One region of the Mesorhizobium sp. B3-1-7 genome, then DNA from elsewhere that is predicted to be linked to it. Evidence: riboswitches for the same ligand, from Rfam matches in the RefSeq annotation. Region 1 holds a riboswitch; each other region holds the start of a gene.
What was found. A riboswitch is a leader RNA that binds a small molecule or an ion and turns the genes downstream of it on or off. The one in region 1 is predicted to bind cobalamin.
Positions count from the first base shown of each region.

Region 1 (3,654 bases):
CGGCACAACCCCGCCGCGATTGACAATCAATAGGGCGAGCGCATCCTCCACCGCCAACTCTTACAGCGCCGCGCGTTCTTTGAACGCGCAAGGACGCTGTAAAAACTTTGATTCAGCGCATGGCCCTTCCCGAAATCGATTCCGATTTTCGGGATCATGCGCGGGGGTGTGGAGAGTCGGGGCATGTGGGACTTCAGCATCGCCAAGTCGGTGTCCATCATGATGCGGACATGGCCGTTCATCGTCTTTCGCATGATCGTCTATTTCGGCATCACGGTCGCCTACATCATGGCGACCGGCACGGGCGCCAGCGTCGGCTACGGCGTCGGCCACATCTCGACCGATCCCGACGGGCCGATGTCCTTCGCGCTGTGGGGCGGCGTGGTCGGCTTCGGCGTCGTGTCGATCGCCGTCTACTGGATCCGCGAATACATCCTCTATGTGCTGAAGGCGGGCCATATCGCCGTCATGGCGCATCTGATAGACGGCCACGATGTCCCTGACGGGCAGAACCAGATCGCCTATGCCAAGGAAGTGGTCACCCAGCGTTTCGCCGAGGCCAACATCCTTTTCGTCGTCGACCAACTGGTCAAGGGCGCCATCCGCGCCATCACCGGCCTGATCGGCGGCATAGCCGCCTTCCTGCCGATCCCGGGCCTGAGCGGCCTGGTCGGCTTCATCAACACCGTCATCCGTATCTCGCTGACCTATGTCGACGAGATCATCCTCGGCTACAACATCCGCATCAATTCGAACTCGCCCTTCGAGACGGCCAGGCAAGGTGTCGTCCTCTACGCCCAGAACGGCAAGCACATGGTCAAGAACGCCGTCTGGCTGGCGGCGATCATGTGGGGCGTGTCCTTCGTCATCTTCCTGTTGATGCTGGCGCCCGCGGCCGCGATCCTCTGGGTCATGCCGGGTCAGCTTGCCGGCTGGGCTTTCGTGCTGGCCATCGTCTTTGCCTGGGCCTTCAAGGCGGCCTTCATCGAGCCCTTCGCCATTGCCTCGCTGATGCAGGTTTATTTCGAAGCCATCGAGGGCCAGGTGCCCAATCCCGAATGGGACCACCGGCTGGCCGAGGCCTCATCCAAGTTCAGGGAACTGCGCGACAAGGCGCTGGGCTCCTTCGGCGGCGGCTCGCGCTGGGATACGCCCCGGGCCGCTTGATCAGGATTTCGAAGGACCGCCTAAAGCGCGTCGCGTCGAAACGGATTCACGCGACGCGCTTTAGGTCGTTGCTTGATGCATGTCGTTGTCGCAAAACCGAGGTCACTTTTGCGCGACATGCATTAGCCTTGCGATCGCCGATTTGAGCGGCGCCTCGCCGGCGCCGCGGAAAGTCTCGCTCATCACAAGCTCCGGCAGCGGCAGGCGCTTGCCCCAGCCATGCGCCTCGAGATCGGGCTTCGGCGCGAAGGCTGAGACGCGGCCGACGCAGAGATAGGCGATCGGCGTCACATGTTCCGGGATCGACAAGAGCTGCTTCAGCGCTTCCGTCTCGATGATGCTGACCCAGCCGACGCCGACACCCTCGGCCCGCGCCGCCAGCCAGAAATTCTGCACCGCGCAGACGGTGCTGTAGAGGTCCATCTCCGGATTGTGCCAGCGCCCGAGCGGCGAATCCTTCGACCGCTGCCGGTCGCAGGTGATGCACAAATTGAGCGCGCTTTCGCAGATGCCCTCGAGCTTAAGCTTGCGGTACAGCGCCTGCCGTTCCGCCTCGATCGCCGGCAGTTCCTGCTCGCGCGCGGCGAGGAACAGGTCGCGCACCTGCCGACGTCTGCCTGCGTCGCGGATGACGATGAAGTTCCACGGCTGCATGTAGCCGACCGACGGCGCATGATGCGCGGCGGTGATGAGCCGCGCCAACACGCTGTCATCGAGGTCGTCGGGGACAAAATGGCTGCGCACGTCACGCCTGGTGAACATCGCCCGATAGACCGCGTCGCGCGCCAATTGGTCAAAGTCGTCGCCGCTCGCGGCGATCGCTGCTGCCGTCATCGCTTTTCCCCTTGCGACAAGCAGTCCCCCGCCTGACCAAGCGGAAAACCATGTCTGCCGGGCCGGTCTTCTGGCTCGGGATCCTCCCGCATCCGGCGCCTTCCCGTCATCGACAGTGGCTTTGCCGGCGCGGTCCCCCTCACAGCGTTGGGCACGCCACGGAGTTCAACCGTGTTCCCGATTCTCCCGCGTCGCGGGCACCAGGCAGCGAAGAACCTTACCGCGAAGCTTGCGCCGCGCCAATGGCGCCAGCGACATGGGCTGGCGCAATTTTCCCCAGCCATTCGGCTTTCAAACATGGTCATCCGCGCCGCCGGTGCCTAGATTAGGCGCCATGGCCACCCGTCTCTACACGCACCCGATCTTTCTGGAACACCTCACGCCGCCCGGCCATCCCGAGCGGCCCGACCGCCTGCGCGCCATCGAACGCGTGCTCGACGACGAGGCTTTTTCGGCGCTCGACCGCGTCAAGGCGCCCGAAGGCGATGAGAAAACGATCCTCTATGCGCATCCCGAGGATTTCGTCGAGCGCGTGCGCGCGGCGATCCCTGAGAACGGCATCGTCTCGATCGACGCCGATACCAGCGCCAGCCCGAAAAGCTGGCAGGCCGTGGTGACGGCGATCGGCGGCGCCAACGCGGCGGTGGACGACGTCTTCGAGGGCCGTGCCGCCAACGTCTTCGTCGCCGCCCGTCCGCCGGGTCACCACGCCGAAAAGACCACCGCGATGGGCTTCTGCCTGTTCAACACGGCCGCGATCGCCGCCCGCTACGCGCAGAAGAAGCATCAGGTCGAGCGCGTCGCCATCGTCGACTGGGACGTCCACCACGGCAACGGCACACAGGACATTTTTTGGGACGACCCGTCGGTTCTCTATTGCTCGACGCACCAGATGCCGCTTTATCCCGGTACCGGAGCGAAAAGCGAAACCGGCGCCGGCAACATCGTCAATGCGCCGCTCGCGCCGCAGACCGGCAGCGACCTGTTCCGCGACGCCTTCCTGTCGCGTGTGCTGCCCTCGATCGATGCGTTCGCGCCGGACTTGATCATCATTTCCGCCGGTTTCGACGCGCACCACCGCGATCCGCTCGCCGAGATCAACCTGACCGAGGACGATTTCGACTGGGCGACCGGGCAATTGATGGAGCGCGCCGGCCGCCACAGCTCCAACAGGCTCGTCAGCCTGCTGGAAGGCGGCTACGATCTGCAGGGACTGGCATTTTCAGTCGCCGCCCATGTCGGGCGGCTGATGAAGGGATAGGCTATGGCATTGGAAGGCAATGAGGACGTCAAGGCGATGAGCTTCGAACAGGCGCTCGACGCGCTGGAGAAGATCGTCGATGATCTTGAGCGCGGCGACGTCCCGCTCGACCAGTCGATCAAGATCTACGAGCGCGGCGAAGCGCTGAAGGCGCATTGCGACCGTCTGCTGAAAGCGGCCGAGGACAAGGTCGAGAAGATCAGGCTGTCGCGCGACGGCAAACCGGTTGGAACGGAGCCGCTCGACGCTGAGTAATTTGGACGACGGTGGGGCAAAGAAAGCAGGTAAGGAGTTCAAGCTATGTGCCGCAACATCAAGACCCTGGCCAATTTCGAGCCGCCGGCGACCAATGACGAAGTGCATGACGCAGCGCTGCAATTCGTGCGCAAACT
Region 1 covers NZ_VFTL01000010.1:147,972-151,625, reverse strand. The annotation lists gene FJ417_RS11175 (hypothetical protein) at 184-1,167, shown strand; gene bluB (5,6-dimethylbenzimidazole synthase) at 1,270-2,001, opposite strand; cobalamin riboswitch at 2,044-2,221, opposite strand; gene FJ417_RS11165 (histone deacetylase family protein) at 2,336-3,262, shown strand; gene FJ417_RS11160 (exodeoxyribonuclease VII small subunit) at 3,266-3,517, shown strand; gene FJ417_RS11155 (DUF2277 domain-containing protein) at 3,563-3,654, shown strand, end outside.

Region 2 (3,654 bases), on a different contig from region 1:
GCACGGCGACCAGGTTTTCCAGCGTCGGATATTTTGGCGCCAGCTCCGGGATGGAGCCTTGCTCCGCCTTGAACTCGGGGCCGACCTTGTACCAGCCGGTGATGCCGGTAAGCCCGACGATCGACGGCTGCAGCTTCAGCGCGAAGGCCATCTCGGCCATGTTGAGGTCCTGGATGACGGCGCGTTTTGGCGGTGCATCGAAGGTGAGCGCCTTGCCGCAGCTGTCGACGGTGACCGGGAAGGCGAAGGCGGCCGAGGCGAGAAGCGAGAAGGCAAACGACAAAGCGAGGCGTTTCACGGGATGGTGCTCCTTGTTTGGGTTGGGCAGGTTCAGGATGGCGAGGAAGCGCGCGTGGGCAGCTCGAAGACGGTGAGCTCGCGGTCCTCGGTCGGGTGCCGCAGGCGCAGCACGTCGATGCCGAAAACCTCGCGGATATGCGGCTGCGCCAGCGCCTCGCGCGGCGGTGCCAGCGCGTGCAGCCGGGCGTTGCTCATCACCGCGACGTTGGTGGCGAAGGGCGCCACCAAGGCGAGATCGTGCAGCACGGCGACCACGGTCATGCTGAATTCGGCCACCAGTTCGAGCAGTTCTGCGCGGGCGCGCGGGTCAAGGTGGTTGGTCGGCTCGTCGAGGAACAGGATCTTCGGCTCTTGCGCGATGGCACGGGCGAGCTGCGCGCGCTGGCGCTCGCCGCCGGAGAGCGAGCCGATGCTGCGCGCGAGCAGTGGCAAGAGCCCGGTCCGGCGCAGTGCTTCGACGACGATGTCGCGGTCGTCGTGCCGGCGCCTCAGGCCGGCATGCGGGACGCGGCCAAGCTCGACATAGTCGATGAGCGCCAGCCGTGGATCCGGCTGATCCGTCTGGCCGACGACGGCGATGCTGAGCGCCCGCTCGGCGGCGGTGATCCTGTCCAGCCGGCGGCCGGCCAGGCGAACCTCGCCGTGGCTCGGCGACAACGCCCCGCACAACATGCGCAGCAGAGTCGTCTTGCCGGCGCCGTTCGGGCCGATGATGGCGAGGCGCTCACCCGCCGCCAGCGATAGGCTGACATCCTCGACCAGCGTCCGGCCGTTTGCCGTGGCGCCCAGATCGCGGGCTTCAAGCAGGGGCGCGCTCACCGGACTTGCTCCCTGGCCTTACCCGCGGCGGGGATGCGCGCCAGTATCTTGCCGGCGATCCTTGCCGGGCGCTGGCCGGAATTGCACCAGCCGTCGGGCAGCGAGGCATAGAGCCTGGCAAATTCGACCAGCGCGCCGGCGTCGGTGCCCCTGTCGATGGAACCGAAGAGATAGGTGGCTTTGCCTTGCGCCATGAAGGCCACGGTGAGCGGCCGCGCGCAACCGGCCATGCAGTCGATGGTCTCGATGGCAAAGGAAGGCGCCGGCTGCAAGGAAAGCCTGGAGCGCAGGTCGGCGCACAAACCCTCGCCGGACCTCAGCCCGGTCACGGTATCGCGGCACAGCGAACAGACGATGATGCGATGGCTCGAGCGTTTCACCGTTTCACGGAAACGGCGAACCGCTCTATCTCTTTGTTTTGACGCAATTCCAGACGGAAAACCGCTACACACTTTTCCTGGAATTGCTCTCGAGGCGTCCAACATTTCCGTCACTTTCCAAAATGGCGACGGAAGGATGCTGGACGAGCCGGCCGACAAGACCGGTGCCCGCGTCTCCTCCCGGCACACCCCGTCCGGTCAACTCATGTCGATGGCAGGTCTCCTGGCTCGCGGGTCGTTGCGCCATCCGCCTTCCCAGCCTTGCCGGCCAGTGGCGTTTCGGATGGAGCTCGCCGCTCACAGTTGCGGGGGCAGCCACGGGTTCAATCCAGACCGGATCTCACCGTGTTCCCTTTTCACCCCTCGCCTTGCGGCTCGGGGACCATGACGCAGCCATCGTAGGTTGTCCGCGCGCGAGTCGCAACGGCTTCTGCGCGCGTTCATCACCGCGTGAAGCGACCTGCCTGGAGAAATGCATTCGTGGTTCGATTCTCGTTATGATATGTAATAACGTTACATACCAGCGAATGCGTAGCAGTCAATCCCTCCTCGCGCCGTCTCACCCAAACATCGGAAAATTTTCAGAAACCGTTCGGGATTTGCCGGAGCCGAAATCGCAAAAAGATCGGGCTGGCGAAAGACAGGTTGCAACGCCTTGATCCCCTGCCAGCCAACGCAGTTTCCCGGCCGCCGCGTCCTCCCAAGCGCGGCCGCAACCTTGGGCATGGAGACAACATGATTGCCGCACGTTTTCACAACAGTCCTCTTGGGCACAACAAGCCGCTCAGGCGCCGCCTTGTCGCCGGCTCGATCGCCGCGCTCGCTTGCGGTGCCGTGATGGTCTGGCACGGCGCCAGAAGCGAAGCATCGAACGTCGCGCCGGGCACGCCCGAAACCAAGCTGGTCAAGGCAGTTTCGGTCTCGCCGGAACCCGTCGCGGATAACCGCGTCGCCATCGGCGAGATCAAGCCGAGGCTGGAGAGCGATCTCGGTCTTCGCGTTTCCGGCAAGCTCATCCAGCGCACCGCCGAGGTCGGCGCCACGGTGAAAAAGGGCGAGGTGCTCGCCCGGGTCGACGACCAGGATTATCGAAACCGGCTGGCCAGCGCGGAAGCCGATGTGACAGCGGCCGAGGCCGTGCTGGTGGAAGCCAGCGCCGCCGAAGCGCGTATCAGCGCGCTGCTCGCCAAGGGTTTCACGACACGCGCCAACCATGACGCGACGCTAAAGAATCTGCGCTCGGCCGAGGCCAAGCTGAAATCGGCGAACATCGCCTTCGCGATGGCCAAGGACCAGCTCGGTTACACCGAGCTCCGGGCCGAATTCGACGGCATCGTCACCGCCACCGGCGCCGAGGCCGGCCAATCGGTCAATGTTGGGCAGATGGTGGTACGCGTCGCCGATCCGGAGAGCCGCGACGCGGTGTTCTCTATCGCGGAAGCAGCCTTTACCAGCGACCGGCGCGGTCGAAAGATACCCGCCGTCACCGTCTCGCTGCTCAGCAATCCGGCGGTGTCGACCGCCGGCACTGTGCGCGAGATAGCGCCGATGGCCGACGCCGCCACCCGCACCTTCCAGGTGAAGGTTTCGCTCGAGAATGCGCCTGACGAGATGCGCTTCGGCGCAAGTGTCGCCGGCCGCGTCGAGATCGCCGGCGCTCCTGTCGTGCTGCTGCCGGGCAGCGCGCTGTTCGACAAGGAAGGCAAGCCCGCCGTCTGGGTGGTGTCGGCCTCGTCGGCTGTCGAGCTCAAGCCGGTCACCATCGCCCGCTACGAGACCGACCGCGTAGTCGTCAGTGCCGGGCTCACCAAGGGCGACCGGGTCGTCACTGCCGGCGTAAACCGGCTGCGGGAACACGAAAAAGTCCGTATCGTTGAGGGAGAAGGAAAATGACCATGTCAAAGACCAAGGTCCTCATCGCCGGCGCCGGCCCGACCGGGCTGACGCTCGCGCTCTGGTTGACCAAGCTCGGCGTTCCGGTGCGCATCTTCGACAAGGCCGCCGCTCCCGGCGAAACCTCGCGCGCGCTGGCCGTCCAGGCGCGCACGCTGGAATTCCACCGTCAGATCGGCATCGTCGACGACGTGCTTGCAGCGGGCGTGAAGATCGAACAGCTCACCGTGCACACGCCGGCAGGCGTCGCCGCGAGACTCCC
Region 2 covers NZ_VFTL01000011.1:145,102-148,755, forward strand. The annotation lists gene FJ417_RS11900 (ABC transporter substrate-binding protein) at 1-298, opposite strand, end outside; gene FJ417_RS11905 (ABC transporter ATP-binding protein) at 331-1,119, opposite strand; gene FJ417_RS11910 (DUF1636 family protein) at 1,116-1,499, opposite strand; cobalamin riboswitch at 1,695-1,901, opposite strand; gene FJ417_RS11915 (efflux RND transporter periplasmic adaptor subunit) at 2,235-3,392, shown strand; gene FJ417_RS11920 (FAD-dependent monooxygenase) at 3,389-3,654, shown strand, end outside.
Region 2: linked by a shared signal. The riboswitch ahead of FJ417_RS11910 (DUF1636 family protein) and the one ahead of bluB (5,6-dimethylbenzimidazole synthase) in region 1 are both predicted to bind cobalamin.

Region 3 (3,654 bases), on a different contig from region 1:
AGACGCTCGCGGCTTACGCGCGGCTTGTCGAGCAACCGACGGAGGACGAAACATGATCAAGCAGCCGGCACCCGCGCCCGTGAAACATTCCGTCGTCGTCGCGGCGCCGATCGCACGCGCCTTCAAAGTGTTCACCGAGGATTTCGGCAGCATCAAACCGCGCGAGCACAATCTGCTCGCCGTCCCGATCGCGGAAACGATCTTCGAGCAGCGGGTCGGCGGCCACGTCTACGACCGTGGCGTCGATGGCTCAGAGTGCCGCTTCGCCCGTGTGCTGGCCTACGATCCGCCGAACCGGCTGCTTCTGAGCTGGGACATCAGCCCGCGCTGGCAGATCGAAACCGACCTCACCCGCACAAGCGAGTGGGAAGTCCGCTTCACGGCCGAGGCGGAAAACCGCACCCGCGTCGAAATCGAGCACCGCCATATCGAGCGGCATGGCCAAGGCTGGGAAAGCGTGCGCGGCGGGGTCGACAGCGATCAGGGCTGGCCGCTCTACCTGCAGCGGTTCCAGAACCTCTTTTCCTGGGCAGCCTGACAGCACCACCCGGTACCGAAGGGCTTGGCCCGCACGACAGCCATTGGAAGGAGCGCGGAAAATGGAAGCTTATTGGCTGAGCACGCTCGGCGTGCTTGCGCTCTGTCTCCTGTCGGTGGCGCTGGCGGTCTATTCCGGCTCATCCAAGGGATTTGCGGGCAAGCTTTCGGGTCCGGTCGTCCCGGCGGACGACGACAACCGTCTCTACCGGATCGACCGCGTCCACATGAATTCGGTCGAGGCGCTGGCCCCTTTCGTCGTGCCCGTGATGCTGGCGATGATGGTCGGTGTCGGCCCGGTGACGCTCGCCGTGCTTGTCTGGGTTCACCTGGCGATACGCCTCGTACACATGGTCATCTACCTGCGTGGGGGAAACGCCGCCAAGGGCGGCAGCGTCAGGACGATCCTCTATGTCTCTGGCGCGCTGGTCACGTTTGTTCTCATCCTCGTGACGGGGTGGGCGGCGCTTCGCTGAGCAGCTTTCGCTTCGGCCGCGCATCAGTCCTTCGGCGCGTTGCTGTAGAGCGCCACGCCGACGCGGTCGTTGCGCCGCCACCGCACCAAAGCGCGATAGACCGTATCGTCGGCCGGGACCTCGAGCAGGAAGCGGTCCGGGATCTCCACATCGGCGCCGACGCGCAATTCCGCACCTTGCTCGTGTTGATTTCTGACCGAGCAGCCGATCCTGACGCCGGCGGCGATGATCGTGGCTTCCTTGAGCACGAATTCGCGCGCATGAAGACGGCGCTCGGTCTCGGGAAAATTGGCCATATCCGGCGGGCTCCTCAGGCAAGGCTCTCCTCGCAACAGGGCAGCACCATAGCAGCGAGGCGTTTCCGTTCCGTTAGCAATCACTGAAACGCGGAACGGCAGCTTCATAGGCCGACCGCATTCATCGGGATCTTTCATGCCCAGAGGGTTCAACCAGAGACGATGACCCCGCTCGTGTGCAGCACCCAGCGGCGGCCGTCGCTGCGGAATTCGGTGAGCGACAGCGGCTCGATGTCGATCTTCCAGACCGAGGAAAGCGGCGCGCCCAGAACATGCACCATGGCCGCGCGGATCGGCAGGGCGTGCGTGAGCGCGATGGTATGACCGCTCTCGGAAGCCAGGCGCTCCATCAGCGCGGCGCCGCGCCGGGCGACGGCGGCAAGCGATTCGCCGCCATGGGGCGCCACTTCCGCATCGGCGAACCAGGCCGCCATGCCTTCCGGATCTTCTGCCTGCACCTCCTCGAAGCCTTTGCCGGCCCAGCGCCCGAAATCCTGTTCGCCAAGCAGCGGCTCGACCGTCGCCGCCAGGCCGAGCGCCTCCGCCGTCTGCCGCGCGGCAAGCGCCGGACTTGTCCAGACGCGGTCGGCGCGGCGCAGCGAAGCGGCCAGCGCGCCGGCACGCTCGAAGGCTCGCGGCTCCGGCGCCTCGTCACTCGGAAAACGCCCCTTGCGCGTGGCCTGCGTCGCGCCGCTTGCGATCATCGTCAGGCGGGCGAGCATCCCAAAACTCCGTGGTCCAGTGAAATTTCGGCCGCGCGAAGCCGTGTTGGCCATTACATGTCGTTGACAGGCGAACGAAGTGCTGACAAGTGTTTTAGCGCTATACGGGATTGGAAGCTGGTGCGAGTCCGGCACGGTCGCGCCACTGTGATCGGCACCAGCCGAAAGTCAGGCCTTATTCCGCAGCATTGTTCGATCAACGGGACGCAGTATCCCACGGGAGGTCAATATGTCCGACACCACCTTCGCCCCCAGCTACGGTCCGGTTGCGATTCCGGTTCGCGAGCTTCTGCCGTGGGCCATCTTCGCCGGCCTGCTGTTGATGCTGGCGATCTATTTCGTCGGGGCGGAAGAAGGCGCGACGTCGCTGCTCCGCGGCACCTATGTGCACGAATTCGTGCATGACGGCCGCCACCTGCTCGGCTTCCCCTGCCACTAAGGCGGTTCAGCATCGCTGAACTCGCTTCGATTTTGGTCTAACGCGATTCCGGACGGAAAACCGGCACGCAGTTTTCCTGGAATTGCTGGGTTGGTTTAACGCTATTCCGGACGGAAAACCGCTACGCACTTTTCCTGGAATTGCTTAGAGGGTTAACGACATGGTCGGAAAACTTTTGCTGCGCGGCATGCTTGTCGGGCTGGTTGCGGGGATTCTGGCATTCGCCTTCGCCCGCGTCTATGGCGAGCCGCAGGTCGACAAGGCGATCGCCTTCGAGGAACAGCAGGCCCAGGCGGCCGGCGAGGCGCCGGAGCCCGAGATGGTCAGCCGCGTCACGCAGGCTGGCATCGGTCTCGCAACCGGCGTGCTGGTCTATGGCGCCGCCCTCGGCGGGCTATTCTCGCTGGTCTTCGCCTATGCCTATGGCCGGCTGGGTTCGCTTGGGCCCCGTGGCACTTCGGCGCTCATAGCGCTGCTCGGCTTCCTGGCGGTGATCGTGGTGCCCAGCCTCAAATACCCGGCCAACCCGCCCGCGGTCGGCAATGCCGAGACCATCGGCTACCGCACGGAATTGTTCTTCATCATGATCGTGGTCTCGATCGCGACGATGGTGGCGGCGGTCGGCCTGGCGCAGCGGCTGTGGACCCGGCTCGGCGCCTGGAACGCCTCGATCGTGGCTGGGCTGGCCTTCCTCGTCGTCTTCGCACTGGTGAAGGCAGCCCTGCCCGACATCAACGAAGTACCGGAGAACTTCTCGGCGACGGTGCTGTGGCAGTTCCGCGTCGCCTCGCTCGGCATCCAGCTTGTGCTATGGACCGTCGTCGGGCTCGGCTTCGGCGCGGTTGCCGAGCGCGTGGTCGCGGCGCGCGACCAGCGCAGCCCCGCCCGCCGCTTCGCCTGAAATCCGATGCGTCGACCGCCACGGTTCCTTGCCCTGGCGGCCATTTTCTTTTTGGCGATCGCCCTTTCGATCATGACGGCGGCGGTACCCGCCGAAGCGCATAGCGGATCCTTTGCCCCGCCTCCTCCCGGCATCCAGATCCCGAGCCTGACCCACGGCCAGATGGCCGTGATCGCCCGCCACCGCGGCGAGATCCTCGAGCTCGCCCAGCACCAGACCGCGACCGACCCGACCTTCCGGCGGCTCTACAATCACGGCAACCTGCAATACACCTATTGCCTGT
Region 3 covers NZ_VFTL01000053.1:24,899-28,552, forward strand. The annotation lists gene FJ417_RS30750 (metalloregulator ArsR/SmtB family transcription factor) at 1-56, shown strand, start outside; gene FJ417_RS30755 (SRPBCC family protein) at 53-538, shown strand; gene FJ417_RS30760 (MAPEG family protein) at 600-1,013, shown strand; gene FJ417_RS30765 (PilZ domain-containing protein) at 1,037-1,309, opposite strand; gene FJ417_RS30770 (histidine phosphatase family protein) at 1,459-2,031, opposite strand; adenosylcobalamin (AdoCbl) riboswitch at 2,117-2,260, shown strand; gene FJ417_RS30775 (CbtB domain-containing protein) at 2,261-2,470, shown strand; gene FJ417_RS30780 (CbtA family protein) at 2,631-3,371, shown strand; gene FJ417_RS30785 (hypothetical protein) at 3,423-3,654, shown strand, end outside.
Region 3: linked by a shared signal. The riboswitch ahead of FJ417_RS30775 (CbtB domain-containing protein) and the one ahead of bluB (5,6-dimethylbenzimidazole synthase) in region 1 are both predicted to bind cobalamin.